3 regions of the Vibrio sp. THAF64 genome follow, and region 2 is predicted to be linked to each of the others. Evidence: predicted binding sites of a transcription regulator. Region 2 holds the regulator's gene; each other region holds the start of a gene.
The links. Region 2 encodes PurR, which represses purine synthesis genes. Its sites were predicted from a motif close to TNANGNAAACGTTTNCNTNA; they were not measured.
Positions count from the first base shown of each region.

Region 1: purT (formate-dependent phosphoribosylglycinamide formyltransferase) is a predicted target of PurR. The motif match lies at 2,499-2,518, and genes of this name have one in related genera.
Region 3: glpX (class II fructose-bisphosphatase) is a predicted target of PurR. The motif match lies at 2,305-2,324, and genes of this name have one in related genera.

Region 1 is NZ_CP045355.1:1,566,444-1,576,762, reverse strand. Features, by position in the region: gene cdd (cytidine deaminase) at 96-983, shown strand; gene FIU99_RS07360 (HD-GYP domain-containing protein) at 1,038-2,240, opposite strand; gene purT (formate-dependent phosphoribosylglycinamide formyltransferase) at 2,579-3,754, shown strand; gene FIU99_RS07350 (thiopurine S-methyltransferase) at 3,792-4,439, opposite strand; gene FIU99_RS07345 (phosphoribosylglycinamide formyltransferase) at 4,756-5,529, shown strand; gene FIU99_RS07340 (ASCH domain-containing protein) at 5,587-6,054, shown strand; gene FIU99_RS07335 (DUF3187 family protein) at 6,182-7,165, shown strand; gene FIU99_RS07330 (sporulation protein) at 7,162-7,905, opposite strand; gene hutC (histidine utilization repressor) at 8,092-8,805, shown strand; gene hutI (imidazolonepropionase) at 8,913-10,151, shown strand; gene hutG (formimidoylglutamase) at 10,144-10,319, shown strand, end outside.
Region 2 is NZ_CP045355.1:2,423,387-2,433,705, reverse strand. Features, by position in the region: gene glgC (glucose-1-phosphate adenylyltransferase) at 1-529, shown strand, start outside; gene glgA (glycogen synthase GlgA) at 519-1,976, shown strand; gene FIU99_RS11110 (alpha/beta fold hydrolase) at 2,143-2,946, shown strand; gene FIU99_RS11105 (DUF2007 domain-containing protein) at 2,943-3,254, opposite strand; gene FIU99_RS11100 (TVP38/TMEM64 family protein) at 3,251-3,946, opposite strand; gene FIU99_RS11095 (TfoX/Sxy family DNA transformation protein) at 4,086-4,679, opposite strand; cyclic di-GMP riboswitch class I at 4,866-4,952, opposite strand; gene purR (HTH-type transcriptional repressor PurR) at 5,098-6,105, opposite strand; gene torD (molecular chaperone TorD) at 6,322-6,969, opposite strand; gene torR (two-component system response regulator TorR) at 7,207-7,920, shown strand; gene elyC (envelope biogenesis factor ElyC) at 7,973-8,776, opposite strand; gene cmoM (tRNA uridine 5-oxyacetic acid(34) methyltransferase CmoM) at 8,891-9,682, shown strand; gene mukF (chromosome partition protein MukF) at 9,685-10,319, shown strand, end outside.
Region 3 is NZ_CP045355.1:206,774-217,092, forward strand. Features, by position in the region: gene groL (chaperonin GroEL) at 1-1,120, shown strand, start outside; gene glpX (class II fructose-bisphosphatase) at 1,237-2,244, opposite strand; gene zapB (cell division protein ZapB) at 2,548-2,790, shown strand; gene metF (methylenetetrahydrofolate reductase) at 2,863-3,753, opposite strand; gene FIU99_RS00930 (bifunctional aspartate kinase/homoserine dehydrogenase II) at 3,967-6,378, opposite strand; gene FIU99_RS00935 (O-succinylhomoserine (thiol)-lyase) at 6,375-7,544, opposite strand; gene metJ (met regulon transcriptional regulator MetJ) at 7,766-8,086, shown strand; gene FIU99_RS00945 (malic enzyme-like NAD(P)-binding protein) at 8,174-9,451, opposite strand; gene rpmE (50S ribosomal protein L31) at 9,703-9,921, opposite strand; gene priA (primosomal protein N') at 10,212-10,319, shown strand, end outside.

The DNA.
Region 1 (10,319 bases), 860 kb from region 2:
CATAAAATGAAATACCAGTATCAGGGTAAGCCACTCTAAACAGGTAACTCAGGCAGACCCGAAGATATCTACTATTGCTTAAACAAGGATTCAATATGAGAAGCCGCATTGAACAAGCGCTGTCTGAAGCGCCAGCTAAAGTCGCAGAGTTCCTTTCTCCTATTTTGTTAGCGGACGATTTTGACGCAACGCTCTCTCCAGCACAATTTGCAGAGCTATTAACCATTTCAGGATTGGAAGATGATGAGCTACGTGTAGCCCTGCTTCCTTTCGCAGCAGCTTACTCTTATGCGCCTATCTCGAAATTCTACGTGGGTGCCATTGTTCGCGGACTCACCGGGCGTCTTTACTTTGGAGCAAACGTAGAGATCTTAGGCGCTCAACTTGGCCAGACGGTACATGCAGAACAATCAGCAATCAGCCATGCTTGGATGAAGGGCGAGCAAGGCATCTCAGATATCACAATCAACTTCAGCCCTTGTGGCCACTGTCGTCAGTTTATGAACGAACTAACGACCGCAGACGAGTTGGTGGTACAACTACCTCAACGTGATGAGAAAACGCTGCAAGAATATCTACCAGAATCCTTTGGTCCATCGGATCTTGGTATCAAATCTGGCTTAATGGCATCCATCGATCATGGCAAAAAGTGTGAAGAGTCCGATGAGATGGTGTTGAAAGCACTCGATGCGCTTAATAAGAGCCATGCACCGTATACTCACAATTTGAGCGGTGTGAGCATTAAGCTAAAAAATGGCAAAGTATACCAAGGCGCTTATGCTGAAAACGCAGCATTCAACCCTAGCCTTCCACCTTTACAGGTTGCACTTATCCAGCTCTTGCTTGATGGTGAATCATTTGATGACATTGAAACAACAGCACTTGTAGAAATGTCTGAAGGTACGATTAGTCACCTTGCAGATACGCAGTCTACTCTGGAAGCAATTAACCCAGATATTCCTGTTGCATATCTAGCCATCTAATCGGGTAAATGAAAAAGGCGCTGTAAATAGCGCCTTTTTTGTACATTAAAAAAATCAAACATCAAAGAAAGGGGTAGGATCGACCTCAAGGTTACATGGTGCAATCGCTTTTTCGATTTTATATTGGCTATTTTTAATATCGACAAAGCTGACGTCGACAAAGCGCTTATATTTACGCGAATAAAAACACTTCACTTCAGGTTTTAAGGGCTCATCGGCATTCGATGTCCATACAATACCTACTCTTCCATCATTTAGCTCGACCAATGCCCCAACAGGATAAACACCAATACAGTTGATGAACTTATAAACCAAGTCTCGATCGAGGTGAAACGGCGTTAAGCTCAATATTATCTTGAACGCCTCTGCTGAACTCATACCTTTTTTATAACAACGGTCCGCCGTCAATGCATCGTAAATATCAACAATGCAACTCATTCGGCCATGGAGCGGAATTTCATCCCCTTTCAACCCTTTTGGATAACCATTCCCATCCAACTTTTCATGGTGCATCAAGCAGACGTCTCGGCTAATGTCTCCCAATCCATCAACAGTAAAGATGATCTCTTCGGCAAACACCTGATGCAGCTTCATATGATCAAACTCTTCAGGAGTGAGTTTACCTGGCTTATGGAGGACTTTATCATCGACTTTTATTTTGCCGACATCATGAATGATGCCACCAATCGCTAACTGCTTAAGCGTATCTTTTGGCAACTCAAGATGTTTACCAAATGTAACTAGTAAAGTTGCAACATTGACTGAATGCTCAAGCAGATACTCGTCTTTACTGCGAAGTGCAGAAACACAATGTAACGCATCCGAATCAATTAAGACTGCTTCAATAAGATCATCGGCCCAACCTTCTAAGTCATCGACATGAATCGACTTGTCATCAAATGTTTGGTTAAGAATCTTTTGAGCAAGGCCTTTAGCTTCACGAATAATCTTCGACGCTTTCTTCTGCTTGGAAAAGCGGCTCATAGATTTGCGTTTTACTGGAGTGGCAGACACGTCTTCTTCAGGTGGTTCCTCTTCCACTACAGGTTTGAAAACACTCCCTTTCGCGGAGAGGCTTTGGTCCACCCACGCAAATTTGATCCCATTTTTAACAAGTTGCTGAATAGCCTGCTGGGAGGAAACCCTACCTGCATTGGCTAAATTGACGCGTTTGTTATCTTCGATTGCGGTAACAAACATCCCAACCATTAACGTATCAATCGGAACCTTTATTGAGTTGCTTGGATCGTACTTCATCTATGGACTATGGCTGCTATTGTTATTTCTATAGTTTTAATGAATTATAAGCTCAAACTCATCACTTTACTTAAGCATTTGCTCTATTGATACGTCACATATTTAAGAATTTTTATGATACGTGGCAAGCAGGTTGTCTTAGATGCCCTTATTCCCCCAGTACACTCTTTAACAAAGACGAAATCATCGCTCACAAAACTAATTGTCCAGATTGTGTACTAGAGCAGATTTTGAGTTGCTAGACTAAAACCACCCATCCTACGCAAACGTTTGCTTTTTGCATTTATATCCGTATGATTCGTGTCAATTTCATCTCCGCTTATTTAAAAAGGTTATCTATGTTTGGTACTGCAACTCGTAAGAACGCGACCCGTGTTTTACTGCTCGGCTCCGGAGAACTAGGGAAAGAAGTCGCTATAGAATGTCAACGCCTAGGATTGGAAGTCATCGCTTGCGACCGATATGAAAACGCACCAGCCATGCAGGTTGCACACCGAAGCTACACACTGGATATGCTTGATGGTGATGCACTAGAGCAGATCATCGCCAAAGAACAACCTGATTACGTAGTGCCTGAAATCGAAGCTATTGCCACAGACAAGCTTGTTGAGCTTGAAGCTAATGGGCTCAATGTTGTGCCAACAGCCAATGCAACTCGCCTAACAATGAATCGCGAAGGCATTCGTCGGCTGGCGGCAGAAGAGCTTGGCCTCACCACTTCGCCCTACCATTTTGCAAGCACCTATCAAGAGTTCACTCAAGCCATTGAATCCGTTGGCATCCCATGCGTATGTAAACCAATTATGAGCTCTTCTGGGAAAGGTCAAAGTGTTATTAAATCGGCAGAAGATGTAGAAACAGCGTGGCAGTACGCCCAAGAAGGTGGCCGCACTGGTGCTGGACGCGTCATTGTTGAAGGTTTCATCGATTTTGATTACGAAATTACCTTACTGACAGTCAAAGCTGTGGATGGTATCCACTTCTGCGCTCCGATTGGACATCGCCAAGAAGACGGTGATTATCGCGAGTCATGGCAACCTCAAGCGATGTCCGATGCGGCGCTATCTGCCGCCCAAGACGCCGCCGGCAAGGTTGTAAACGCATTGGGAGGCCGTGGTATCTTCGGCGTAGAACTATTCGTTAAGGGCGACACCGTTATTTTCAATGAAGTTTCCCCTCGCCCGCACGACACCGGATTGGTCACTCTCATGTCTCAAGACAGTTCTGAATTCGCACTTCATGTACGCGCATTCACTGGCCTCCCTATTTCAGGTATCACCCAATATGGACCTACCGCTTCAGCGGTGATTTTAGGGCAAGGCCAATCCGATAACCTTCAGTTTGAAGGAATGGCAGACGCTCTAGCAGCCCCACAAACTCAGCTACGTCTATTTGGCAAACCTGATATCAATGGACGCAGACGCCTAGGAGTGAGCATTGCTCGTAGAGAGACCATTGAGCAAGCAATAGAAAGCGCCGTTTCCAGCGCAGATAAGATAAAAATCGTTTATTAAAACAAAAGCCCCTGAGCTTATTCAGGGGCTTTCATCATTAACTTTCAATCAAATACACTTCTTCGGCGAAGCTGGATAAACCTTTCTTCGCTATCTTAGGATGATTTTCATCTGCGTCATCACGATACAGTTTTGAAATTTTATATTCTGAGAACAGCTGGCGAACTTCACTTTCGGTGACTGAAAACGGTGGGCCCGCCATTTCAGCTTGGGGATAATCTAACGTAACTAACAGAATTCTTCCGCCCGGCTTCAGCAGCGATTTAACGCGTTGGACGTAATCTGCGCGCATTTCTTCCGGTAAAGCGACCAGAGCGGCACGGTCATACACAATTTCTACTGGTTGAACGGGCGCGGTAAAGATGTCGCCAGTATAAATAGATAGCTCATCAAACTGATACAATTCATGCTGACCGTTTACAGGGATCACCGTAGGCGTATAAAAATGTTCAGAAAAAAATGAGCGCACCGCGATTTTGCTTAGTTCGACACCCTGAACGTCCTCGTGTTTGGTCGCTAGCCAAACAAGATCTTCTGTTTTGCCACATAGTGGGACAAACACTTTATCTTCTCTACTTGGCTTGGTTTCGGACCAATACTCAACCAGCAGCGGGTTTACGTCTTCTAAGTGAAAACCAATTTGGTTTGATGCCCATTTACTGTGCCAAAATTCTGGATCTTTCATTTCAATTCCCTACCTGACGTGACTGCTTCATAGCCTATACGAAAGCGTTTCTTAGTGGTATCCCTCAAGCTGTATAAACCGTTCAGATTAGGTTCAGGTAAGGTGTTTATACTTATTTACAACTTGAGAATGAACCATAAGGAAATCGGGCACTCAAACAAATTGAGAGTTAGCTCAAACAATTACACCATAGGGTAATTCCTACATTGTAATTCGCCAGCTAGCCCCCATATAGATATTAGAGATTGGTACGTTTTGGTTGTTGAGCCTTTTCTTACACCGTTTACACAAGACGCTACGAATCTAAGGAGAGTGAATGAGCCTATTTTTGCGAACTACGGCCCTGATGCTTTTAATGCTCAGCCGCGCGCCAGCTTTCGCCGCTATTCCAACAGCACCCGGTAGTGAGGAAAATCGTTCGACTAACCAGAACGAAGTCTGTTCCAAAGCATTCAAACACAACCTGAGTGGCCTGTATGGCATCCAATCCACACCAACAACTCCACTTCAACCCTACTCTGACTTCGACATTCTATACAGCAAAGCACACCAAGCTCAGGCTGAACTGGAAATGATCTGTAAGAGCACTGCAATGCTAACTTCAACAGACGCCCACTTTGCAGGTGTGAAATCTGCAGAGCGAGCAAAGCAAAAGATCGCCTATGAACTTGATGGTGATGCTGAGCGTATTACTGACCTTGCCCGTGCGACGATTGTTGCTGATGACATCGAAGGCTTGATGTCAGCTTACGAAGTGTTGAATCGTGAAACCACTGTGGTAAAAGTAAAAAACCGCTTTAAGAAACCTGGGGCTTCAGGCTATCGTGACCTAAATCTATTGGTCCAGCTTCCAAAGACCAACTTGATTGCTGAAGTCCAGCTACACCTTAAAGCCATTGCTGATGTAAAAAGTGGTCCAGAGCATGACTTGTACGAACGTATTCAGAAAATCGAACGTCAAGCGGCTTCAGAAAGCCGAGATATCAGTGAGTTTGAATTCGCCCAGATTAAGTCAATGCGAGCTCAGTCGAAAGCGCTTTACCAAGAAGCATGGCAGCCTTATATTACTACCCATCTAAGTGCCGCCTAGGCCTAACTAAATGCTAACAGCCCCTTCTCATGAAGGGGTTGTTTTTCAAGGAAGATGATGACCCCACAGCAGCAAGCGTATCTAAACGAATACCTTACCACACTCACACCTCAACAGCGGGAATCAATACCAGACACCATCGCTGAATATTTTTGTGCTGACGAGTTTAATGCCAACGAATGTGCAAGGTTGATTAATCAAGGTACAAAGAGAGCGTCTTGCAGCCTTAAACAAGGCTACGACATTGAGCAAGAGCCTCTTCCTCAGGTAGGTCGCATTACAGTGGTGCTTAACTGGCAGCAAGAGCCGGTTTGTATCATTCGCCTAACAGAAGTTTCTATCTGCCCTTTCGATCAAGTAACTGAAGAGTTTGCCCGCTCAGAAGGAGAAGGTGACCTGAGCTATGAATGGTGGCGTGAGGCGCACATTAAATTCTTTACTCAGTACGCTGGTGAGATTGGCGCCAAATTCGATTTACAGTCCGAATTGGTACTAGAACGATTCGAAAAAGTGTATCCACTGTAAAGCTTACCCAGCCCGACTGCTGAGGGTTAGCCAGACGTCCCTCAGCACATATCCGATCATAAATTCGGCACGCGATAAAATCATAAACTATCATTTTATCAGTGACATAAGAATAAGAAATGAATCTATGATCCTTTGCAGGCAGTTTTTCCTCTCTCTCATTACTCTGGTAATCGTTAACGCTGCGTGGGCACAAATCGACTACGGACCTGTACAAAGCTATACACAATCGCCCTTCCATACCAACAGTTTGTCACCTCAGCTCCGCTCTGGATTCTCAATGGATGAAGACGATATCGAGGTCTATGGTACGGGTACCATTTCAAGTATTTGGGCCGTCACTCCAGACTACGAGTTAGACTACTACCAAAATCAAATCGCTGTTGGTGGGAAATGGCAATTCTCTTCAGAATGGCAACTAGAGCTTAGCTATCGCTGGAATTACGCTGGTAATAACCACCTAGATCGATTAACCATTGCGTTTCACGATTGGGTTGGCATTGACCAAAATGGCCGAGAGGATGTGGACAACGATCGCTTTGTGATCAATATGCCTGACTATGGCATAGAGTTGGAAAACTTCCGTGGAGAAAGCCTAAGTCACGCGATCACCAGTTACATGCAATACCAATTTATCAATAAAAAGCATCACGGGCTTTCAGTCGGAGCATCTCTTTACTACAACGACACCAAACATGGCATTTTCAGTTCTTCAGAATTCGAACAAGGTATTCAGCTAAACTACGGCTATCGCCGCGATAAACACTCTCTAGACACCCTACTTGCTATCACTTTTCGCAATACGCCAACAGTATTCAAAGATATGCCCTATCGCTCTAGCACCTGGACAGTTGGAGCTAGTTATCGCTACCAGCTATTGGAAAGGCACCATCTTATTGGGCAAATCGCTTTTCATGAGGGCGTATCAGATGGGGAGGATGAATTTTCCAAGCCATCGACCGAATTCACCTTTGGCTATCGTTACCAGATGGAAAACTCAGCCATTGAATTGACTGCAGTGGAAAACATGTTTAACGCAGATAACAGCACCGATATCGCCTTTGGAATAGGATACCGGTACCGCTTTGGAGGTTCAGATAACCAAGCTTAAACTGAAAGCACTCGGCTAACCGCAGAGCTGATTTCAGCATCGCTGGCATTAAGGCTCAGAGAGAAAGAAACGTACTGGTCACCTCGCATGCTAAGCGAACGGTCAACTTCCGCTAAACAATGCATAACACTGCCATCAAGTATGAATGACAACTCTATTTCTTTCTTGTTAATGAAGCCATTGTTGCGAAATTCTATCTCCTGATAGCAACCAGATTTAGATGAGAAGTTGCTGCCTCGCAAATATCCTTTTTCCACATCTGCTTTGACCATTCCAAAGCCCACTTGCTCTATAGCTGAAATTACTTTGGAAGCGACAGGCAATGCTTTCACTTCAACGAAATCACGATCTTTAGGGTCAATCGCGAAATCGATATCTAGCGTGGTTTCTACCCATACGTGGCACTGATTCTTCATTGCATTCAGTGCCGTAATTGGGGTCTCATCATCTAACTTTAATTCGAACGGAACCTGTTTATGTTCCTGAGGCTGAATGGTGAAAGGCTGAACCGCTTGAAGGCTACCAATGGTGAAATTCTGATAGCTGGCACCGTTATCACTCTCCACTTTAACTTCAGTGCAAAGCTTGAGATTAATGGCGTCAATTTGCTGCTCAACATCGCCACCCTGAATGTGAACCACGCCCTTCAGAGTTTCTCCCTGATACACAGACATACTCTCTAGAACCGTATCCACTTTTGCAGCTCCAATTCCCAGTGACGCCTTTAACTTACCAAACATAAGGTTTCCTTTTACTTTCTATGTCGTTATTGTTTCTGATTAACATGCGGCGTTATCGAGTCGCAAGACATTTATCTGAATAATGTGTAAACCATCGTTTAGACTGCTTAATCCGCAACCAGAGTTGCAATTTCATGACAAATGAACCACCATTTGTATAGTCAAATAAATAATTATTAAATCATCATGAGCCAATCGCCATTATATCTCCAAATAAAACAATACATTACTGACAAAATTGATTCTGGACATTGGCCTGTGGGCCATCGTATATCGACTGAACTGGAGCTAACAGAACAATTCAAGGTTAGCCGAATGACTGTCAATAAGGCGATTCGTGATTTGGTCGCCGAAGGAAAGCTTCAAAGACGACCTAGAGTAGGCACTTTTGTCTGCGCTCCCGATGATAAAGCGGAATCTCCATTACTGGATATCCAAAACATTGCTGAAGAAGTGAAATTACGGGGTAAAACATACTCTAGTAAGGTAATTAAACAAGCCTCGATGCTCGCCGATGAAACTGTAGCAATAAAGTTAGGGGTGATGTTGAACAGCCCGATTTTCTATAGTGAAATCATTCACTTTGAAGATAATTCTCCTATTCAATATGAACTTCGCTGGGTCAACAGTGCCTACGCGCCTGACTATCTTGAACAAGACTTTACCCAAATCACCCCAAATCAATATCTGTCTGAGAACTGCCCACTGAGTGCTATCGAACATACCGTTGAAGCCATCGTTGCAGATGATGAGGTGCGTACCGCCTTGAGACTCGGGGCTAACGAACCTTGCCTGCTACTAAACAGAAGGACATGGAGCCAAGATAAGCTCGTGAGTTCTGCATTGCTTTACCACCCGGGCACTCGCTACAAATTAAGCTCTAAAATATTACTCGGTTAAAGCATTTCATACTTTTTACTGATCACATTTTTGCAACAAGCCACTTGATCAATTGTTATACCTGAACAATTATTTGTATATACATTTGAACTTATGGACTCAATTACATGCTTGGAAGCGCTTCTTCATCCTTAAACACCGACAGCCAAGAATTGCTGCTAACCAATGCACGGCTGGTCTCTATGGTCGCTGGGTCGCAAGGGTATTCCGTTTCTGAGCCAAGTAGCCTTCTGATTAAGGGTGGAAAGATTGCACAAATCGGTGGCTCCGAGCTTTCTTGCGCCAACTCTTATGATTGTAAAAACCAGTTGGTCACACCTGGATTTGTTGATTGCCACACTCACCTAGTCTATGCAGGTAATCGCGCCAATGAGTTTGAAATGCGTCTTAATGGTGTCCCATACCCAGAGATTGCCAAGCAAGGTGGCGGAATTCTATCAACCGTTCGTGCAACGCGAGAAGCAAGTGCAGAAGCTTTAATTAACCTCGCCCTTCCACGATTGGACGGTTTGATTCGAACTGGTGTCATATCAGTAGAAGTAAAGTCGGGTTACGGTCTGACTGTAAAAGACGAGATCAAAATGCTACGTGCAGCAAAAGCACTAGAAGATCACCGTAAGATTCGAATCACCACAACGTTACTCGCCGCACATGCCCTTCCTCCAGAGTATGCGGGTAAAGCAGATGACTACATTAAACTGGTATGCGAAGAGATGATTCCTCTTGTCGCTGAGGAGAAGCTAGCAACCAGCGTCGATGTGTTCTGTGAATCGATTGGCTTCAACTTGGAACAAACCGAAAAAGTCTTCGCCGCAGCCAAGCAATATGGTCTGCATGTAAAAGGTCACACTGAGCAGCTTTCTAACTTAGGTGGCACAGCCCTAACCGCTCGCTACCAAGGGCTGTCAGCGGATCATATCGAATATCTCGATGAAGAAGGCGTAAAAGCACTAGCCCAATCTGGAACGGTTGCCACGCTGCTGCCTGGGGCGTTTTACTTCTTACGAGAAACCCAATTACCGCCTATTGAGCTACTTCGTCAACACAATATTCCAATGGCAATTGCAACGGATCTTAACCCAGGCACCTCGCCTTTCTCAGATTTGACTATGATGATGAATATGGGCTGTACACTTTTCGGCCTAACACCTGAAGAAACATTGCGTGGCGTGACTTGCAATGCTGCTCAAGCGCTAGGCTTCGGTGACAGCCGAGGGCAAATTCAGCCGGGATATGATGCTGATCTTGCTATTTGGGACGTGAGCCACCCTGCCGATTTCAGTTATCAGCAGGGTTTGTCACGCTTATCTGCTCGCGTGGTAAACGGAGAACTGGAATATGTCTAACCTACCAACGACTAACCAGGATTTTCACTGGCAAGGACGCCATGACGCTGAAGATGGTGCGATGGGCAAACGCGTCCATCACGTTATCAAACAGTTGCAAGTGCAGGGTCTTGAACCTTATCGAAATGCCGTGAGCATCTTGGGTTTTGCGTGCGATGCTGGTGTTGC
Region 2 (10,319 bases):
GTTCCCGCGTGGTGATGTGTTTGTTTATGATTTCAGTACCAACCGAATTACTGGCGAGAAAGAAGAAGTTTATTGGCGTGATGTCGGTACGATTGATGCCTACTGGCAGGCGCACATGGACTTGCTTGAGAAAGATGCTCCATTCTCTCTTTATAACCGAAAGTGGCCTCTTCACACATTTTACCCAGCACTACCGCCTGCAACATTTACTGACTCGGATAATGGCCGTGTGCAGATCATTGACAGTCTAGTATGTAACGGCAGTTATGTTCGTGGCTCACGAATCGAAAAATCTGTACTAGGTTTCCGCAGTAATATTGCATCTGCGTGTGATATTAGCGAAAGTATCCTTTTGGGCGACGTGAAAGTAGGCGAGGGTTGTGTACTACGTCGCGTCATCATCGACAAAGACGCAGATATTGCACCTGGTACGCAAATTGGTGTGAACCTCACGGAAGACAAAAAGCACTTCCACGTCTCTGATGATGGTATTGTTGTCATTCCTAAAGGAGCACGAATTGGCTACTAAGAATTTATCTATTCTGTTTGTAGCATCGGAAGTTGAAGGACTCATCAAGAGTGGTGGCTTGGCCGACGTGGCCAAGGCGCTACCCGAGGCTCTCCTCAAACTTAATCAAGATGTACGAGTAACATTACCTGCTTATCAAAAAATTCCTCAAGTCACATCAGCTCCAGTGGTGTTGAAGACGACACTCGCGCACTGGCCTCATACTGAGTATTTGGTTCGGGAGCTGCACGTTGCAGGCTTAAAAGCCTACGCGATTGATTGTCCTAAGTACTTTGATCGTCCAGAGATGTATGCCGAAAACAATCAGGCATACAGCGACAATGGTGAGCGCTTCGCTTTCTTTAGTGCTGCCTGTCTGGATATGTTGCCTAAGCTGGGTTTCCAACCGGATATTATTCACGCTAACGACTGGCATACGGGATTTGTCCCTTATCTGCTCAAACACCGATATGGCCGCACAGACTTTTTTGCACAAACCAGAAGTATCCTGTCTGTGCACAATGCGGTATTTAAAGGTGTATTCAGCTACGAGGAGCTTCAGGTTTTGCCTGAAATGCATACTCGCTACGCACCGGACGCGGCAGTAAGCTCAACACACGTAACCATGTTAAAAGCGGGTGTGATGAATGCTGACAAGATCAATGCAGTCAGCCCAACTTATGCAGAAGAGCTCAAAACAGAACTAGGTAGCCATGGTATGGCTGCTGAGTTCAAACAGCGAGAAGGCGACTTAGTTGGTATATTGAACGGCTGTGACTATTCTGCTTGGAATCCGGAGACTGATCATTACTTGCCAACCAATTACAAGGCGAATCGTCAAAGTATGGTGCGCGGCAAAAAAGCCTGTAAGCGAGCTCTTCAGGAGCGCGTTGGCTTAGCAGAAAATGACGGCGCAGTGTATGGCATGGTATGTCGGCTGACGAACCAGAAAGGTGTCCATTACTTACTGCCGATACTCGACCAGTTTTTGCGTTATGAGGTTCAGCTGGTCATTGTTGGTACAGGTGACCCAGTTCTGGCATCTAAGCTTAAAGATATCGAAGCCTTACACAGTGATAAGTTCAAGTTTATAGAGGCCTACGACAACGAATTGGCTCATCTGGTGGAAGCTGGGTCTGATTTCTTCCTAATGCCGTCTGAGTTTGAACCCTGTGGCTTAAACCAGATCTACAGCATGGCTTATGGCACATTGCCGATTGTTCGGGGTGTTGGAGGATTAAAAGACAGTGTTAACGATTATGATGCTGATCCAGAGACCGCTACTGGCTTTGTGTTTGAACTGCCAGAGCCTAAAGAACTGCTTTTAACGCTGCAACGCTCATTGCTGTTGTACGCTCAGCAGCCCGGTGAACTCAAGCGTGTTCAGTTATACGCAATGCAACAAGATTTTTGCTGGAACAAAGCGGCGGATGAGTATTTGAGTTTGTATCACAGTGCATTAGATTGATAACAATTACTATGAAAAAAGGCGCCTATATGGCGCCTTTTTTGAGTTAAATTTAGGGTTAATTTGTGGTAATTGTGGGCTTAATTGGCATAAGCTGACTTAAAAGATAGAGAGTTTGTGATACTCTGCCCGACACAAAATTATTGACCTAACTGATTGCGAGAATATGAGCGAAACGCTTCTCTTCCATAAAACATATTTGCACCCAACCAGTAATGAGTGGGTGGTTTTTGTGCATGGTGCAGGTGGCAGTTCATCTATCTGGTTCAAGCAGATCAAAGCTTATCGACAGCATTTTAACTTACTGTTGGTGGATCTTCGTGGACACGGTAAGTCTAACCCTTTCATCAAAGAGTTGATCTCAAATCGTTATACATTCAAAGCGGTTACCGCGGATATTCTTAAGGTTTTGGACCATTTAAAGATTACATCAGCGCATTTCGTTGGTATGTCTTTAGGAACCATTATCGTAAGAAACTTGGCAGAGATGTCGACTGGCCGGGTTAAGTCTATGGTTCTAGGAGGCGCTGTAACGCGTTTGAACACGCGTTCACAAGTTTTGGTGAAGCTGGGTAACTTGTGTAAGCACATCGTGCCTTATATGTGGTTGTACAGCTTATTTGCTTATATCGTCATGCCACAGCGTACACAAAAAGAATCCCGCCACCTGTTTATCCGCGAAGCGAAGAAGCTATGCCAGAAAGAGTTTAAACGTTGGTTTATTCTCACGGCTGATGTGAATCCGATGATGCGATACTTTAAAGAGCGTGAATTACCAATTCCTACATTGTATCTAATGGGGGAAAGGGACTACATGTTTATTCGCCCGGTCAAAGAAATGGTCGCAGCGCACCAGAAAAGTACGCTACTGGAAATTCCCGATTGTGGCCACGTGTGCAACGTAGAGCGTCCAGAAGAATTTAATCAACACTCTATTGCCTTCATTAAACAACAAGCCATTACCAACTAAGCAGGGCCAGCGGCACCACACTGCCAGCAGATAGCGAATTGTGCTTCGTTAGTTTCTCCGCATTCCTCACATTGCCATTCCGAGCCAACCAGTGTTTGCTGCATATATTGTTCAATGATAGCGCTGGCTTGATTATACATCTTGCTATCGAGAAGCCATATATAGGGTTGGGAGTTTTCACCGAAAGGGACTTCACCCTGCAAGCCAAACATACCTTCTCCTCGCACTTCACATGGAATGCAGTTTGATTTAAGAAGCTCGCAAACAATGTGAGCTTCTGGTGGGTTATTGGCGGTGAATATCTTCAAGAAGGGCTCCCATTTTGTGCTTGAGGCGCGCCTTTAATTTTTGCCATCACCCATTTAGCAATGACAGGGAAAAGCCCTAGTAGTGCGAATGAGGCTAAGACAGACGGAGATACGATTCCTGACAAGCTGTCAATTTGTGCCAATTGTGTACCTGCATTCAGATACACCGCAGTGCCTGGCAGCATACCTAACTGGCTAACGAGATAAAATCTCGCTGTTGAAAGTGGTGTCAGACCCATTAGAAGGTTGATCAGGAAAAACGGGAACACGGGGATCAGGCGCAATGAAAACAAGTAAAAAGCACCGTCTCTTTCAACGCCTTGGTTGATGGCATTCAGCTTGTCACCAAACTTACTCTGAACCCAGTCACGCAAGAGGAAACGACTGCTCAAAAAGGCTAGTGTCGCACCTATGGTACTGGCAAAAGAAACAAGTAGTAGACTGGTCCAGAAACCAAACAAAGCTGCGCCGAGGAGAGTGACCACCGCTGCACCAGGGATCGAAAAGGCGGTAATGGCGACATAAGCCAAGAAATAAGTAACGGCTGCAAGCACAAAGTTGTTATTGATGTATTCAGAAAGCGCTATTTGTTGGGCTTTCGCGTTTTCTAAGGTGAGGTATTGACCAAAGTTAATACCGAGAAAAACGATCAGGCCAACCAGCAGGACACCCAACACAAGTTTCTTATTCATAACGACTTCCTCTGTTTCGAGTCTCAGGCTTTCGACTCAATAAAAATTGTTAACAAATAAGAACCGTTTGGCAAAGATTAAATTTCACAAACAATAAAAAAGCCAACCTGAGTGGTTGGCTTTTCATCAATTTTGTCGATCAGTTGTTCAGTTTGTTGACCAGCTCTTGTCGTCGCTCTGGTGGAATCACTGACCAGTGTTTTCCGTTAATCGCCCCTTCAAGCGCCCATAGCAATTCAAGAGAGACCTCAGCAGAGTGCGTTGCCTGAATGGCCCTAAACGCTTCTACTGAACCTGCCTCTTCAAGGTTTTCAACGCTATCGATACCTGCTTTCTTTAGCATTCGTTCTGTTGCCAGACGGAGGTTCGGTAGGTCTTTGAGGCGATTTGGTCGTGTTTTAGCCTGCGACGTTTTCTCTTTCTTAGCTATCGCCAATGCACTTTGTGCGAGGGCGAGAGCACGAGTTGGGCAGGAAGCCACATCGTCAGTTAAAGCGAAATATTTGGTAACGACCGGAAAACCTCGTTTTTTATAAACGTAGGGTTCTAAGCCTTCAGATTTGAATTGACTAGCCAGTTTGTCATCCGCGCGGATGTGAAGCTTATCGTTGACCACCAATGCGAACATTGTGTCGTCTGCGAAGATTCCGAATCCGCCGAACATCGAACGCGATTTTATACGACCAAGCTGATCAAAAAGCCGCATCGAGTCTTTAAGTATTGGTTTATCCATGCTGTGTTATCTCGGTGTATATTATTATACGCCACCAAATTCAGGTCCGAGAGAATAGCAAAATAATGCAGATAAAGTGTCAGTAAGGTGTCATACCGAAATAAAACTCACACGTTAGTTACTTAGCTCTAGATAACAATTACAGTGTACTGTTTTAAACGATACGGATCGTTTGCATTTTTGCCCATCGGCAACCCCGCTACCTTTCAGTCTCCTGAGTCAGGCCGGAAGCTTTGCGTCCCACTCTTTCGAAGTGGTTTGCCCTGTTCGTGGCATTAGTCGAACATTTTAAGGATAAATAAAATTTGAGGTAAGTATCACATCTCTATTGATCAAATGTGATCTTGGTTCAAGGAAATTGCGTGAAAATGATATGTCCGACTAATAGATTGAGTTATTAGTCGGACTATTGAGCATGCTATTTGTTTAAGTTGTACACCGTATCACGCACGACAATTTCAGGGTGCATTTCGAATACACGCTTTTCGTGTTCTTTGTCCTTGATACGCTCTAGAAGGATTTCAAACGCGTTTTTACCAACACGACGTTTAGGTTGGTGAACCGTTGTTAGCGGTGGTGAGAAGTACTCTGCAAGCTCAATGTTATCGTAACCAATCACAGAAATATCTTCAGGTACGCGAATACCTTTCTGCTGTAGACGACTCATTAAGCCAAGTGCCATAGTATCGTTGAAGCAGAATACTGCGGTTGGCTTGTCGTCCATGGCGACAATTTTGTCTGCCGCTAATACCGCAGTATCACATTCGAAGTTACCTTCAAGAATCCAATCTTCTTTCACGGTTAGATTCGCTTCATCCATTGCACGACGGAATCCTAGGATGCGTTCCTGACAAGCTGCCTTTTCAAAGTGTCCGCTTAAGCAAGCAATGTCTTTGTGACCGTTATCGATAAGGTATTTCGTCGCGAGGTAGCCACCTTCTTCTGAGTTATCAATGATCTTATCGGCTTGAGAACTCTCAGGGCCCCAGTCCATAACTACTTTTGGGATGTCTTTATGGCGGTCCAGCATTTCGCTCAGTTCTTCAGTCAGGTCAGAACACATAACCAAAATGCCATCGACACGCTTTTCTGCCAGCATGCGAATGTAGTCGCGTTGCTTTTCGTAAATACCACCAGTGTTACACAAGATCAAAGTGTAGCCTTGACGATAACAGTAGCTCTCAACACCATCGATGACTTCAGAAAAGAACAGATTGGTAGATTGAGTAACAAGCATACCAATGGTGCGTGTACTGTTGCACTTTAAGCTACGGGCAACAGCACTGGGGGCGTAATTCAGTTCGGTAACGGCTTCCATTACCTTTTCCTGAGTCGCTTCAGCAACAAAGCGAGTTTTGTTAATTACGTGAGAAACGGTTGTAGTAGACACGCCAGCTAAGCGTGCCACGTCTTTTATAGTGGCCATAAGGTTCTGTCCTGTCGATGACTGCCAGGAAGCATATTCAGATTGTAGAATAATTTGGCAGAAAGTATCAGAAACACAAAAACCGCTGTATTCAGCGGTTTGTCTCTAGTTCATTCGTTTTTATCGTTTGCGGTCACGATTTTAGACCGCAAACAACAGAAGAGCAAATAAAAAACGTAACAGTGATAAGTTATGTATCACACAATTACTATATGGTTACTCGCCTTTCAGATAGGCACAATCCAACTCAAGAAAGGCGATCAACAGCAATGAAACTGCAGAATAAAATCCAAACTCATCTAACGCCTGACACTTTTTACTAAATTGTGGAATCCAGCTGAGGAGCTGTTGCTGGATAAATTGCTCTTGCTCTGAAAACGCTTCTTCCATATGTCGGTCTTGCTCTAACTCATTAGAACGGATGATCAGATTGCCAAGGAAATCGAGCTCAATAGCGATATGGTCAGCTGGTTCATTAAGACCCTTTTCGACCTCGATGCCATGCTCTGCCATCAGCTTTTCCATATCAGTAGCAGGCTGATCATTGAGCAGGCCAGACTTGCCAATGTACATTGACGCGTAAGGCAGTGCGGAATCCTTATCTGACTTTAGAAACAAATCGCAGAAATCAGCGGCGAGTTCCAGTTGTGCATCATCGCGATCCATCAGTCGATTTAATGCGTCAATTACGCGCTCTATTGCTGGCTTAAGGTGGGAGTTTTCACCAAGTCCGGTCAAGAAAGATCGGATCTCTGCTGAGTGATACTGCTGAAGGTTATCTTCTGTGAGCTCTTTGGCATAAAGGCTCGACAGCCACCAGTATATTTCGGCACGTTTTTCGTTGAATGCTTTGATTTCTTGCATTAGTTCAGACTCCTGAAAATTCTACCTATTAGTTTAACGAATAAAAATGAATAGCGGTAATGGTGGTTGTTTCAGGTTGAGTGCAAAAATGGAAAGTTATGAACGCCAGAGACTAGGTTTGTTTTGAATCAATAAACACTCAGGTTTCTGGATAGTAAGCGGACAAAGACTAGAATTGTTACTGATTATGAATAGAATACAAGTGAAGACAATTCCAAGTGTAATTAAGTGGTGTAAATGAGCTATCACGTATTAGTAGTTGAAGATGACGCAGTGACTCGCAGCAAGTTGGTTGGGTACTTTCAAAATGAAGGTTATCAGGTCAGCGAAGCCGAAAGCGGCGAGCAAATGCGCGACACGCTACAAAATCATGCGATTGACTTAGTGATGCTTGATATCAATCTTCCTGGTGAAGATGGGTTGATGCTCACTCGCGAACTTCGCAGTCAGTCGGATATTGGAATTATCCTGGTAACAGGACGCACGGATAGCATTGATAAAATCGTAGGTCTAGAAATGGGCGCAGACGATTATGTAACCAAACCGTTCGAACTTCGTGAACTGCTTGTTCGTGTTAAAAACCTATTGTGGCGAATTGCCGCTGCTCGCAATGCCATCGACGTCAATGAGCAGCATAAAAATGAAGGTAATGTGGTACGTTTTGCGGAATGGACTTTCGATGTTCAGCGTCGCGCTCTGAGTAAAAATGGCGAGCCCGTGAAACTGACCAAAGCAGAATACGAGCTGTTAGTAGCTCTTTCCTCATACCCGAATCAAGTACTGAGCCGTGAACGTATCCTTAATATGATTAGTCACAGAGTCGATGCACCTAATGATCGTACTATTGATGTGTTAATTCGACGCATGCGCGCTAAGATGGAATTTGACCCCAAGAACCCACAAATCTTTGTTACCGTCCATGGTGAAGGGTACATGTTTGCGGGTGATTGACCTAAACAGACAAGCAAAAAAATACCGAGGCATGCCCTCGGTATTTTTTTAATTAAACATTACTATCGGAAGCTTGTATTGCTTTCTCTTCGTAATCGGATGCCCAGTCACGCAGAGATTGCCAGATACGGCCTAATGTTTCGTGCCAATAGCGCTCTGTTTGCTCTAGATAGACTGCCTTCGGTGCGTATTTTGCCCAAGCCTGTGTCACCTTATCGTGCGCCAAATAGTTAGTCGGAGCAGGGTAAGGTTTAAGGCCCGCAGAATGGAATTCATTCAGCGCGCGCTTCATATGGCTGGCTGATGTCACCACAACCAACTTTTTGCGTTTAACAAATGCCGCCGCTTGCCTTGCCTCTTCCCACGTATCTTTTGCGGTTTCGAGCAAAATAATATCGGATTTTGAAACCCCCAGAGCTAGAGCCACTTTCGCCATCATACGTGCGTTACTGACTTCAGACCCTCCGGCGTACCCAGACAGGATCAATTTAGACCCCGGATAGATGCGCATAATGCGAATACCTTCTGCCAATCGCATCAGGCCGGTGCGACTAAGCTCAGAAGTGGGCGGAATTTTATCATCCACCACATGACCACTGCCCAAGACCATAACGTAGTCGATCGTCTCATCGACAGGAAAAAATGCAGAATACTGACGCTCAAGTGGCATCAGGAGACGAGATGAAACTGGCTGGAATGCAATGAGAAAAATGCCAATGAAAGAGAATAGAACAACAAAACAGCCTGTTTTTTGCTTCCTTGTAAACATAATCAGCATCAGACCTAAAAAACCGATGATCAGCATTGCTGGCAAAGGCATTAAAAGGGATGACACCACTTTTTTCAGCTCAAACATACTTAAATAGTCCGAAAAAACACCAATTGATTTTAATTTAAGAGAATCCCTCTTTATATCTGCCTTTCTTATGACAGAATAGCAGCACGATTCGACATGATAACCTAAGCCGCCGTGACTGAAGACCGCAATTTCGACGATATTGCCCACAAATTTGCAAAAAACATCTACGGCTCCGATAAAGGAGAGATACGCCAAGTCATTGTTTGGGAAGAACTTGAACAACTACTTTGTGCGGTTAATGGTAGCAGGAAAAGCCTCGATGTGCTGGATGCTGGCGGTGGTTTAGCACAAATGTCGCAAAAGCTGGCTAAACTCGGACATCGCGTCGCTTTATGTGATCTATCTTTGGAAATGCTGCAACTAGCCAAGCAGGATATTGAAAAAAATGGCTTGCTTGAGCAGTATCGCTTGATTCATTCGCCAGTTCAGAACATTGCAGAGCATCTGGAGCAGCCCGTTGATGTGGCCATGTTCCATGCTGTGATGGAGTGGTTGGCAGACCCGAAACCCGCTTTAGAAACGGTGCTTGAGCAGGTGAAACCGGGGGGCGCAGCTTCCATCATGTTCTACAACCATCATGGTCTGGTCTACAAGAATGTCGTATGTGGCAACATTCCTCATGTATTAGAGGGTATGCCGCATCGAAAACGATTTAAGTTACAGCCGCAGAAAGGGCTTAAACCAGAAGAGGTCTACAAGTGGATCGAGGACGCTGGCTTTGAAATCTGTGGCAAAGCTGGTATTCGCTGTTTTAGTGATTACATCGGAAACAGAGAATACATGGGCGACTATAAGACAGAAGATGTGGTGGCACTTGAGCGACAGCTGTGTCGACAAGAGCCCTACCTCTCGCTAGGCCGATACATACATGTATGGGCCAAAAAGAAAGAAGAACAGGAATAATAATGAGTGAGATGACTCTCAACGCTGCTGAGCAACCCATTGATGAATTGGTTGGCTGGGTAAAGCAGCACGATTTCTCATTAAACCTGCCGACTGAACGTCTCGCATTTCTCATCGCTATTGCAGTCCTTAGCAATGAGAGGTTTGATGAAGAATTGGGTGAAGGTGAATTGCACGACGCATTTACTATCGTCACTCGATTATTTGAGGATACCGGAGAAGCGTCGGCTTTTCGGGCTAACAACGCGATTAATGAGATGGTAAAGCAGAGGCTGATTAGCCGCTTTACCAGTGAAGTGAATGATGGCGCAAGTATTTATCGCTTGTCGCCGCTCGCGATTGGAATTACGGACTATTATGTTCGCCATCGTGAGTTTTCTAAGTTACGCCTCTCAATTCAGTTGTCGATGGTGGCGGATGAAATGGCGAAAGCGATTGAATCTGCTCAGCAAGGCGGGACGCCGGGGCACTGGAAAAAGAACGTTTATGGCGTGCTCAAATATTCCGTGGGTGAGATATTCGATCAAATTGATCTCAACCAACGTGTTATGGATGAGCAGCAACAGTCCGTCAAAGTGCAGATTGCTGAGCTACTGAACAAAGATTGGCGTGAAGCGATCAACAACTGTGAAGAGTT
Region 3 (10,319 bases), 1.3 Mb from region 2:
GGTCGAAGAAGGTCAAGCTCTACAAGATGAGTTAGATGTTGTTGAAGGTATGCAGTTCGACCGCGGTTACCTATCACCTTACTTCATCAACAACCAAGAAGCAGGTTCTGTTGACCTTGAAAACCCATTTATTCTTCTAATCGACAAGAAAGTTTCTAACATTCGCGAACTTCTTCCGACTCTAGAAGCGGTAGCAAAAGCATCTCGCCCACTTCTGATCATCGCTGAGGATGTAGAAGGCGAAGCACTAGCAACTCTAGTTGTGAACAACATGCGTGGCATTGTGAAAGTAGCGGCTGTTAAAGCGCCTGGCTTCGGTGATCGCCGTAAAGCTATGCTACAAGACATCGCTATTCTGACTGGTGGTACAGTGATTTCTGAAGAAGTCGGCCTAGAGCTAGAGAAAGTCGTTCTAGAAGACCTAGGTCAAGCGAAGCGTGTTGCTATCACTAAAGAAAACACTACCATCATTGATGGCATTGGTGAAGAAGTAATGATCTCTGGTCGTGTTGCTCAAATCCGTCAGCAAATCGAAGAAGCGACTTCAGACTACGACAAAGAGAAGCTACAAGAGCGTGTTGCTAAACTGGCAGGCGGTGTTGCAGTAATCAAAGTTGGCGCAGCGACTGAAGTTGAAATGAAAGAGAAGAAAGACCGCGTAGAAGATGCACTACACGCAACTCGCGCAGCGGTTGAGGAAGGTGTTGTTGCTGGAGGTGGTGTTGCACTAATCCGCGCAGCTTCTAAGATCACTGAACTTCAAGGTGATAACGAAGAGCAAAACGTTGGTATCCGCGTTGCTCTACGTGCAATGGAAGCGCCTATCCGTCAAATCACTACAAACGCAGGCGACGAAGAGTCTGTGGTTGCGAACAACGTGAAAGGTGGTGAAGGTTCTTACGGTTACAATGCGGCAACTGGTGAGTACGGCGACATGCTTGAGATGGGTATCCTAGACCCAACAAAAGTAACTCGTTCTGCACTTCAGTTCGCGGCATCAGTTGCTGGCCTAATGATCACTACAGAAGCAATGGTTACAGACCTACCTCAGAAAGATGCTCCTGCAATGCCTGATATGGGTGGCATGGGCGGTATGGGTGGCATGGGCGGTATGATGTAATCCCCCTGAGCTACTTCAGCCAAATAAAAACGGAGCCTTTAGGCTCCGTTTTCGTATCTGATGATCTGTGTTTATATAGCCAGAAACTTATTTGTCATCATACAAGCCCTCTGTCTCTAGAGAATAATCTCTCTTACTTCAGCGTCTTTGCGCTCAAGATAGTGAGTGGACTTAATACGGCGAATGGTGCGACATCGACCACGGATAAGCAGCGTTTCTGTTGTGGCAATGTTACCTTGGCGAGTGATGCCTTCGAGCAGGTCACCTTTAGTAATCCCCGTTGCTGAGAAGACCACATTATCACTCTTGGCCATGTCTTCCATCGTGAGTACGACATTTGCTTCTACGCCCATTTCTTTGCAGCGTGTTAGCTCTGCTGTCCCGTAAATACGGTTTTCTTCCGTATCGCCTTTGATTTCATGACGAGGCAGTAAACGGCCGTGCATGTCACCATCCAGAGCGCGGATGACTGCAGCAGACACCACTCCTTCAGGTGCACCGCCAATACAGTACATTGCATCAACTTCGCTGTCAGGCATACATGTCAGAATCGAAGCGGCCACATCACCATCTGGTACAGCAAACACACGCACTCCCATTGCCTGCATTTCTGCAATCACTTTGTCATGGCGTGGTTTAGCGAGCGTAATGACGACTAACGTATCTAGCGTTTTATTCAACGCTTGGGCGATGTTCTCTAGATTGTCTTTCAGTGGTTTGTTGAGGTCGATGCAGCCTTTCGCACCTGGACCTACTACCAGCTTTTCCATGTACATGTCAGGTGCTTTTAGGAAGCTGCCTTTCTCACCTGCGGCGAGTACTGCTAACGCATTTGATTGCCCCATAGCTGTCATGCGCGTGCCTTCAATGGGATCGACTGCAATATCGACTTCATCACCGCCAATTCCGACGTTTTCACCTATGTACAGCATAGGTGCATCATCAATCTCGCCTTCACCAATCACAATTTCACCACTGATATCGGTCTTGTTGAGCAAGATTCGCATCACTTCAACGGCAGCGCCGTCGGCCGCATTTTTGTCACCACGCCCTAGCCATTTATAACCAGCCAATGCGGCGCCTTCTGTTACTCGGGAAAATGCCATTGCCAAATCGCGTTTCATGATGACTCCAAATCTAGAGAATAGGGGAATGAATTAAACGCGCAGGATTTTAGCATAGTTGCAAGTAAACGTTTGCCATTTTCGCCCAGCGGAATTGAACTCGATCAAAATGAGGTGAAAATCGACAAAAAATTTGGCCTCAGCGCTTCTCCGTCAGTGCATTGTCAATGTATGCTGTTTTTTTGACCGAATGGTGCGAAATATAGAATATAGGGCGTGTTTATCACTCTCTGCCTGAGTAGAATGAGGACATTAGGTGGAGAAAGCTCTTCACAATAACCGGACAATACAAGGTAGGCTAAGATGTCTTTTGAAGTACTAGAAAAACTAGAAGCGAAAATCCAAACTGCAGTTGACACCATTGCACTTCTACAAATGGAAGTGGAAGAGCTGAAAGAAGAAAAAGAGAAGCTGGCAGTAGAAGCAAATGAGCTTCGTTCTAGCCGTGAAGAGATCGAACAAAAAGCGCAGCAGATGCAACAAGAGCATTCAGCTTGGCAGGAGCGTATTCGTAACCTGCTAGGTAAGATGGACGAAGTTGAGTAAGCATCGTCTAATGACAAAAAGGGTGGCCATGGCCACCCTTTTTGGGTTTTTAGAGGATAATGAGGGCTCAGGTTACACTTGAGGGCGCACGCCTAACGTATGGCACAGCGCGTAGGTCATTTCTGCGCGGTTTAGTGTGTAGAAGTGGAAGTCTTTCACACCTTCACGGCTCAGCACTCGAATCATATCGATGGCTTGGCTTGCGCCAACCAGCTGACGTGTCGTCGGGTCATCATCCAGACCTTCAAACTGTTTCGCCATCCAGCTTGGTACTTTAACGTTGTTTTGAGCGGCAAAGCGTGACGCTTGCTTAAAGTTCGAAACCGGTAAAATACCCGGTACGATTTCAACGTCGATGCCTGCTGCAACACAGCGATCACGGAAACGAAGATAGCTTTCAACGTCAAAGAAGAACTGAGTAATAGCGCGGTTTGCGCCTGCATCGACTTTACGTTTGAGATTGAGTAGATCCGCCTGTGCACTTTTGGCTTCTGGGTGCACCTCAGGGAAAGCGGCAACGGAGATATCAAAATCATGACGCTCTTTTAGAAGTTTCACCAGATCGGAGGCGTACATTTCTGGTTTACCGCCGCCCGGTGGGATGTCACCACGCAGCGCGACGATGCTCTGAATACCGTTTGCCCAGTAATCATCAGCAATGCGTGCTAGCTCTTCACGTGACGCGTCAATACATGTTAGATGAGGAGCGGCAATTAGCCCTGTTTCAGCTTTAATTTCTTTAATGATGGAATGTGTGCGGTCACGTTCACCTGAGTTCGCACCGTAAGTGACGGAAACGAATTTAGGCTTTAGCGTTTTGAGGCGATGGACTGAGTTCCATAGGGTTTCTTCCATCTTTTCACTGCTGGGTGGAAAAAACTCAAATGACACATTGATGTTGTCAGAAAGTTCCGCAATATTCTGGTTTAAGGCATCTATATGGCCGGCGTGCGTATATCCCATCTTACTCTCTCCATGTGGCAACTGGACCACAAAACTCAAATCCTCAAATCGACGTTTAGACGTCTATATGTCCACAGGATGTATTGAATACGATTTAAAGTCAACAGTACGATTATGAATTTTTTTCAAGTTAAATATTAGACGTTTTCAACTTGAAAGGTAATGGTATGACTGAGAAAGAAAAAGCGCAGCTAAGAGCTGCGCTTTAGTCAATTATAAGAAGCTGGAAAGCAGATTGAGGTCTGACTGAATCGCACCTGCGGTTACCTCTCGGCCTGCGCCGGGGCCGCGAATAACCAGTGGGTTATCCTTGTACCATTTGCTTTCGATGGCGAAGATGTTGTCACATGGCAGCAAATTAGCCAGAGCATGTTCTTTACTTAGCGCTTCAACACCGACCGTTGCTGAACCGTTCTTCTCCAGTCTTGCAACGTAGCGCAGTATCTTGTCTTCGCGCTGAGCTTTCTCTAAACGCTTGGCTAACAGCTCACTTAATAGTTGGCTTTTATCGAGGAAATCGTCCAGCGACAGATCGGCAAGCTCAGCAGGAACCAGACTTTCCACTTTAACCGCTTCTGGTTCCAGATCGAGCCCGGCTTCACGCGCTAAAATAACTAGCTTACGCATTACATCAGAGCCATCCAGATCGCAGCGCGGGTCCGGTTCAGTCAAACCTTGCTGCCAAGCGAGATCCACTAGTTCTGCAAAAGGTACATTACCGTCATACTGCTGAAACAGCCAAGAAAGCGTGCCAGAGAAAATGCCTGATAAGGCATGAATGTCATCGCCACTTTCACGTAAGTCCTTCACCGTGTGGTTAATCGGTAAACCAGCTCCGACAGTTGCATTGTAAAGCCAGTGGCGGTTTATCTTGGCAAAGGCATCTTGCACCTGATGATAATAATCACTGGATGCGGAGCCAGCGACTTTGTTGGCAGAGATAAGGTGCATGCCTTGTTCTGCGATGTTCAGGTAGCGCTCGGCCAGTTGCTGGCTAGCCGTCACATCGAGCACAACGACATCATCGTAGCCCTGAATCGCGCCAAGCTTTCTTACCCACTCATCGCCTTGATACTCAATCGCTTCTTCTTCGTAGTGAGCGCTGACGGTGCTGGCATCAATACCTTTAGGATTGAACCAGTAGTTTTGACTGCCAACGACAGCAACCAGTTCGAAGTTCATGCCGCGACGTTTTTCCAGCTCGGCTTTTTGCTCAGCAAAAAGTTCAAGCCAGCTTGAGCCAATATTACCTTTGCCACACAAAGCGATACCAACGCGCTTTTGAGCCTGGAACAGTTGGCTGTGGATCGATTTGACCAGAACAGAAGTATCTGTACTGCGCAACACTGCGACCAAGCTTAATCCTGACTGAGATTCTGAAATAAACTCCACAGGAGAAGACTTAAGCTTCTGGTAGAAACCGTAGCAGTGGTTGGCATTTTTAGTTACACCTGCACCGACTGCTGCAATCAACGAATAGCCCTCTTTGAGCTTAATTTCAGCTTCTATCGCGGCGTCTTGGAGGTATTCGAGTGCGCCGCCTGCAATCTCAGCGGTATACGCTAAGCGCAGCGTTTGTTGGTCTTCCTGTGTTTCATAGGTCAGTGGCTCAAGTTGAGCGCGTTTCAGCCCTGCAAGTGTTTCTTGTTCAAGGCGACTGAAATCGTGGCCAGAGGCAAAGTTGAGTTGGATTAGCAGCACTTCTTTCAATGAAGAAATGATTTTAGCGCCGCGACCTGAGGCCAGCACGCGTTCAATGCGTGTGGAGCCATCTTCTGGCTCATAGCTGCAACGCAGGTGTAAATCCATCGCACTTTGTGCGACCGGCTGAAGGGTGCGGCTGTGCAGGACTGGTGCCGCAAGTCGGGCTAATTCGCTGGCTTCGTCTAGGCGAAGCAATGGCAAAAGACACGCATCAGAGACTAAACGCGGGTCTGCGCTGTAGACACCCGCAACGTCACTCCAGATGGTCACGCGTTTTACTTCGGCTAGCGCACCAATGACGGTGGCGGAGTAATCTGAACCATTACGACCAAGCAGAACGGTATGGCCTTGCTCATCCTGTGCCATAAATCCTGTGATCACAACACGGTGATGGGCGTGTTGAGCGAGCACTTCTTTGATCAGTGGATAGGAGGTGCCCCGGTCAACTTCAGGTTGTGTGCCTGCTTCGGCACGTAGGAAAGCTCTTGCATCCTGAGCGACAGCCTGTAGATCATTTTGATTCAGTAATGCCGCCAGCAATCGAGAAGACCAAACCTCTCCGTGACCTAAAACGGCTGCGCGCTCGGCCGTCGTTAAGGGAGCCGTTAGCTCACCCAGTGTGCTGAATTCGTCGTTGAGTGTGGCAAGAAGCTGCTGTTGGCTTTCACCTTGTAACAGGTCTTCGACCAGCTGTACCTGAAACTGACGTAATGACTGCAAAGCTTCGTGGGCGAGGCGGCCATCTTTGTTCAGTGAGTCTAAAAACTCAATCAAACGATTGGTGGTCTTGCCTGCCGCTGAGACAACAATTAAATCTTCTTGATTAGAATATTCTTTGAGAATACTAACTACGCGGCGGTAACACTCTGGATCCGCGAGGCTACTGCCGCCAAATTTATGCAATTGACGCTGCTGGCTCATGACAACGCCTCCTGAGTTTTACTGAATGCTTGATCTAGATCGGCTATCAGGTCATCAGCGTCTTCGAGGCCGACAGAAAGGCGGAGAAGCTGTTGTGAGACTCCGGCTTCTGCTAATGCGGCTTCACCCATTGCTCTATGTGTCATTGACGCTGGGTGGCAAATCAGGCTCTCCACGCCGCCAAGTGATTCGGCGAGTGAAAACAGTTCTAGCTCACCAACAAAGTGTTTGAGCTGTTCAAAGCTGCCTGCAAACTCAAAGCTGAGCATAGAGCCGAATCCAGACTGCTGCTTTTTCGCAATCTCATGGCCCGGGTGTTCAGGCAAGCTTGGGTGATAGATGTTGCCAACCAGAGACTGAGATTGCAGGTAGTTGAGAATGTGTGCTGAGCTTTCTTCATGCACTTTCATGCGCGCACCCAAGGTGCGAATACCGCGTAATGTCATGTAGCTGTCGAATGGTGTGCCGGTAGCGCCGATACAGTTACCCCACCAAGCAAGATCTTCAGCATGCTGCTCAGTTTTGGTGATTACCACGCCACCTATGACATCAGAATGACCGTTAATGTACTTGGTTGTCGAGTGAATGACGAAGTCAGCGCCGAGTTCAAGAGGCTTTTGGAACACAGGTGTCAAAAAGGTATTATCGACGCCGACCAGAGCACCAACCTGGCGGGCTTTTTCACATACTGCAGCAATGTCGACTACTCGAACCAAAGGATTAGACGGTGTTTCCAACAGAATCAGTTTAGGTTTCTTTGCTATAGCGTCGTTCAGGGCTTTTTGATCTGATTGATCGACAAACTGAACCTTGAAGTCACCTTTCTGAGCGCGGGTGTTAAATAAACGGTACGTACCGCCGTAGCAATCGTGTGGCGCGATGATCAGGTCATCTGGGCCAAGAAATGCAGAGACCCATAAGTTTAACGCTGAGGTTCCACAGTTGGTCACTACCGCACCTTTACCGGACTCCAGCTCATACAGAGCTTTTTCTAATAAGCCACGGTTTGGGTTACCCGAGCGAGTGTAGTCATATTTTGGCACTTCGCCGAAGGCGGGAAATCCGTAGTTAGTCGAGAGGTAAATAGGTGGCACAACGGCGTGATGCTGAGTGTCTGACTCGATACCAGTACGTACCGCGATTGTGGCTGGTTTACGGGCGCTCATAAGTGTTTCCTTTCGAACTGTAGTGACTTGGCTGGAGATTACACTATACCTGTTTGCCGGATGTTAGATATATGTTATTCCAATCGTATATCTCTTCACTTTACTTCTCATTTTTTAAGACGTCAACACTTCTAGACGTCTATATGTCTTTGCTTGTGGCCATAAATCCCGCTAAAATTACGCTTTCTAATTTTATACATAATGAATCATAAAGGTGCGCAATGGCAGATTGGAACGGCGAATACATTAGTCCGTATGCTGAACATGGAAAGAAAAGCGAGCAAGTAAAGAAGATCACGGTTTCTATTCCATTGAAAGTATTGAAGGTTTTAACTGATGAGCGAACGCGTCGTCAGATTAATAACCTGCGCCATGCGACGAACAGTGAGCTGCTTTGTGAAGCGTTTCTGCACGCTTATACAGGCCAGCCATTACCTACCGATGAAGATTTGCGTAAAGACCGCCCAGATGATATTCCTGCGGAAGTGAAAAAACTCATGACTGAGATGGGCATTGAATTCGAAGCGTATGATGAAGAGTAACAACTGGCAGCGCGCCTGGTTTTTATTTTGCTGAAAACTAAAAAACCGCTGAATGTTCAGCGGTTTTTTAGTTGCCGAGAGGAACGCTTACGCTTCCATGTAATTCTCTGGCATTTCAATGCGAGCCACACCTGACTCTACTGCTGCTAGAGCAACTGCTTTTGCAACACGTGGCAATAGGCGAGAGTCCATCGGTTTAGGAATGATGTAACCAGGACCAAATTCCAGCTTATCCACGCCAGCGGCTTTCAATACTTCCGCTGGAACTTCTTCTTTCGCCAGTTCACGAATGGCATCTACCGCAGCGAGTTTCATTTCATCGTTGATTTCGCTAGCACGAACGTCAAGAGCACCACGGAAGATGAATGGGAAACACAGTACGTTGTTTACTTGGTTCGGGTAGTCGCTGCGACCTGTACCCATGATTAAATCATCACGAACTTCATGTGCCAACTCTGGTTTGATTTCCGGATCTGGGTTTGAACACGCGAAGACAACAGGTTTGTCAGCCATCAGTTTGAGTGCTTCAGGCGCAAGCAAGTTCGGACCAGATACGCCCAAGAACAGGTCTGCACCTTCGATAACGTCTTCCAGCGTACGCTTGTCAGTGTTATTCGCAAATAGTTGCTTGTATTCGTTGAGATCATCACGGCGAGTGTGGATAACGCCTTTGCGGTCAAGCATGTAGATCTTTTCACGCATTGCACCACACTTGATCAGTAGCTCCATACAAGCTACTGCGGCAGCGCCTGCGCCAAGACATACAATCGTAGCGTCTTCTAGCTTTTTGCCTTGCAGTTCAATCGCGTTAAGCATGCCTGCTGCGGTTACGATTGCTGTGCCGTGTTGGTCATCGTGAAAAACCGGCACATCACAGCGCTCAATCAACTGCTTTTCAATTTCAAAACAATCTGGCGCTTTGATGTCTTCAAGGTTGATACCGCCAAACGTATCGGCAATGTTAGCGACCGTGTCGACAAATTCTTCGATTGTGCGGTGTTTGACTTCAATGTCGATAGAGTCCAAACCTGCAAAGCGTTTGAACAAAAGAGCTTTACCTTCCATGACTGGCTTTGATGCCAGTGGACCTAAGTTACCAAGACCAAGAATTGCTGTTCCGTTAGAGATAACCGCTACCATGTTACCTTTAGAGGTGTATTTGTAGACATTATCTGCATTCTGTGCAATTTCACGTACAGGCTCAGCCACGCCTGGGCTGTACGCTAACGCCAGATCACCTGCCGTTTCGGCTGGTGTTGTCAGCTCAACCGAAATTTTACCTGCTGTTGGGTAAGCATGGTAATCCAGCGCTTGCTGACGGAATTGTTCTTCAGGGGATAGTTCTTGGCGATTGTCATCGGACATAGGTGTAGGTACTCGTTAATAATAATTAGGATAGGGGGTAATCCATTCTAGAGTAACTAAGTCAAGCTGCCTAGGTCAGAATGCGAGCTAAAGCAATAAAATGTGCTAAATGACTGGAGATAAGACCAGATGGGTAGAGATATGGCTAGCGAATATCAAACAGTGGAAGATATTACTCTGAATGAATAGCTGAAGAAGCAGATAACAAAAAAGGACGCCGTAGCGTCCTTTTCTCTTCATCTAAAAAGAAATTACTTCTTAGAAGAAAGAGCACCGAAACGCTTGTTGAAGCGATCTACACGGCCGCCAGTATCAACGATACGCTGCTTACCAGTGTAGAATGGGTGACATTTGTCACATACGTCTAGGTGGATTGACTCTTTAGTTAGAGTTGAGTTGAACTCGAAAGAGTTACCGCAAGAACAAGTTGCTTTAACTGCTTTGTACTCTGGGTGGATACCAGCTTTCATGGGAGAACCTCTAAAATAGGCCGTGTCGCTATCCGATTCTATGCCGGACACCACACGTAGTTAATAAAATTTCCTTTGGATACCGCTGTTCAAAAACAAGCCATATCACTAAGGCGCGATATAGTAATGAATACGGCCTCAGGGATCAACCGATTTACCAATAAAGTTGCTACTTTTTTAGCCGCTGATGTGTATCCATGCTAGAAATCGGCTTAGTGATGCTGTTGCTTCCCCGCTTAGCGCTTTTCCCTTAGACTAATTGCGTTCCTTTCATTTTGTTTTAAGCCTATATGCGACCGACGATTGCCCGAGTGGCCTTACCTGTACCGCTCGACAAACAGTTTGACTATCAGATTCCTGCTCACCTGTTTCCTATTATTGGTGGGCGCGTGTCTGTC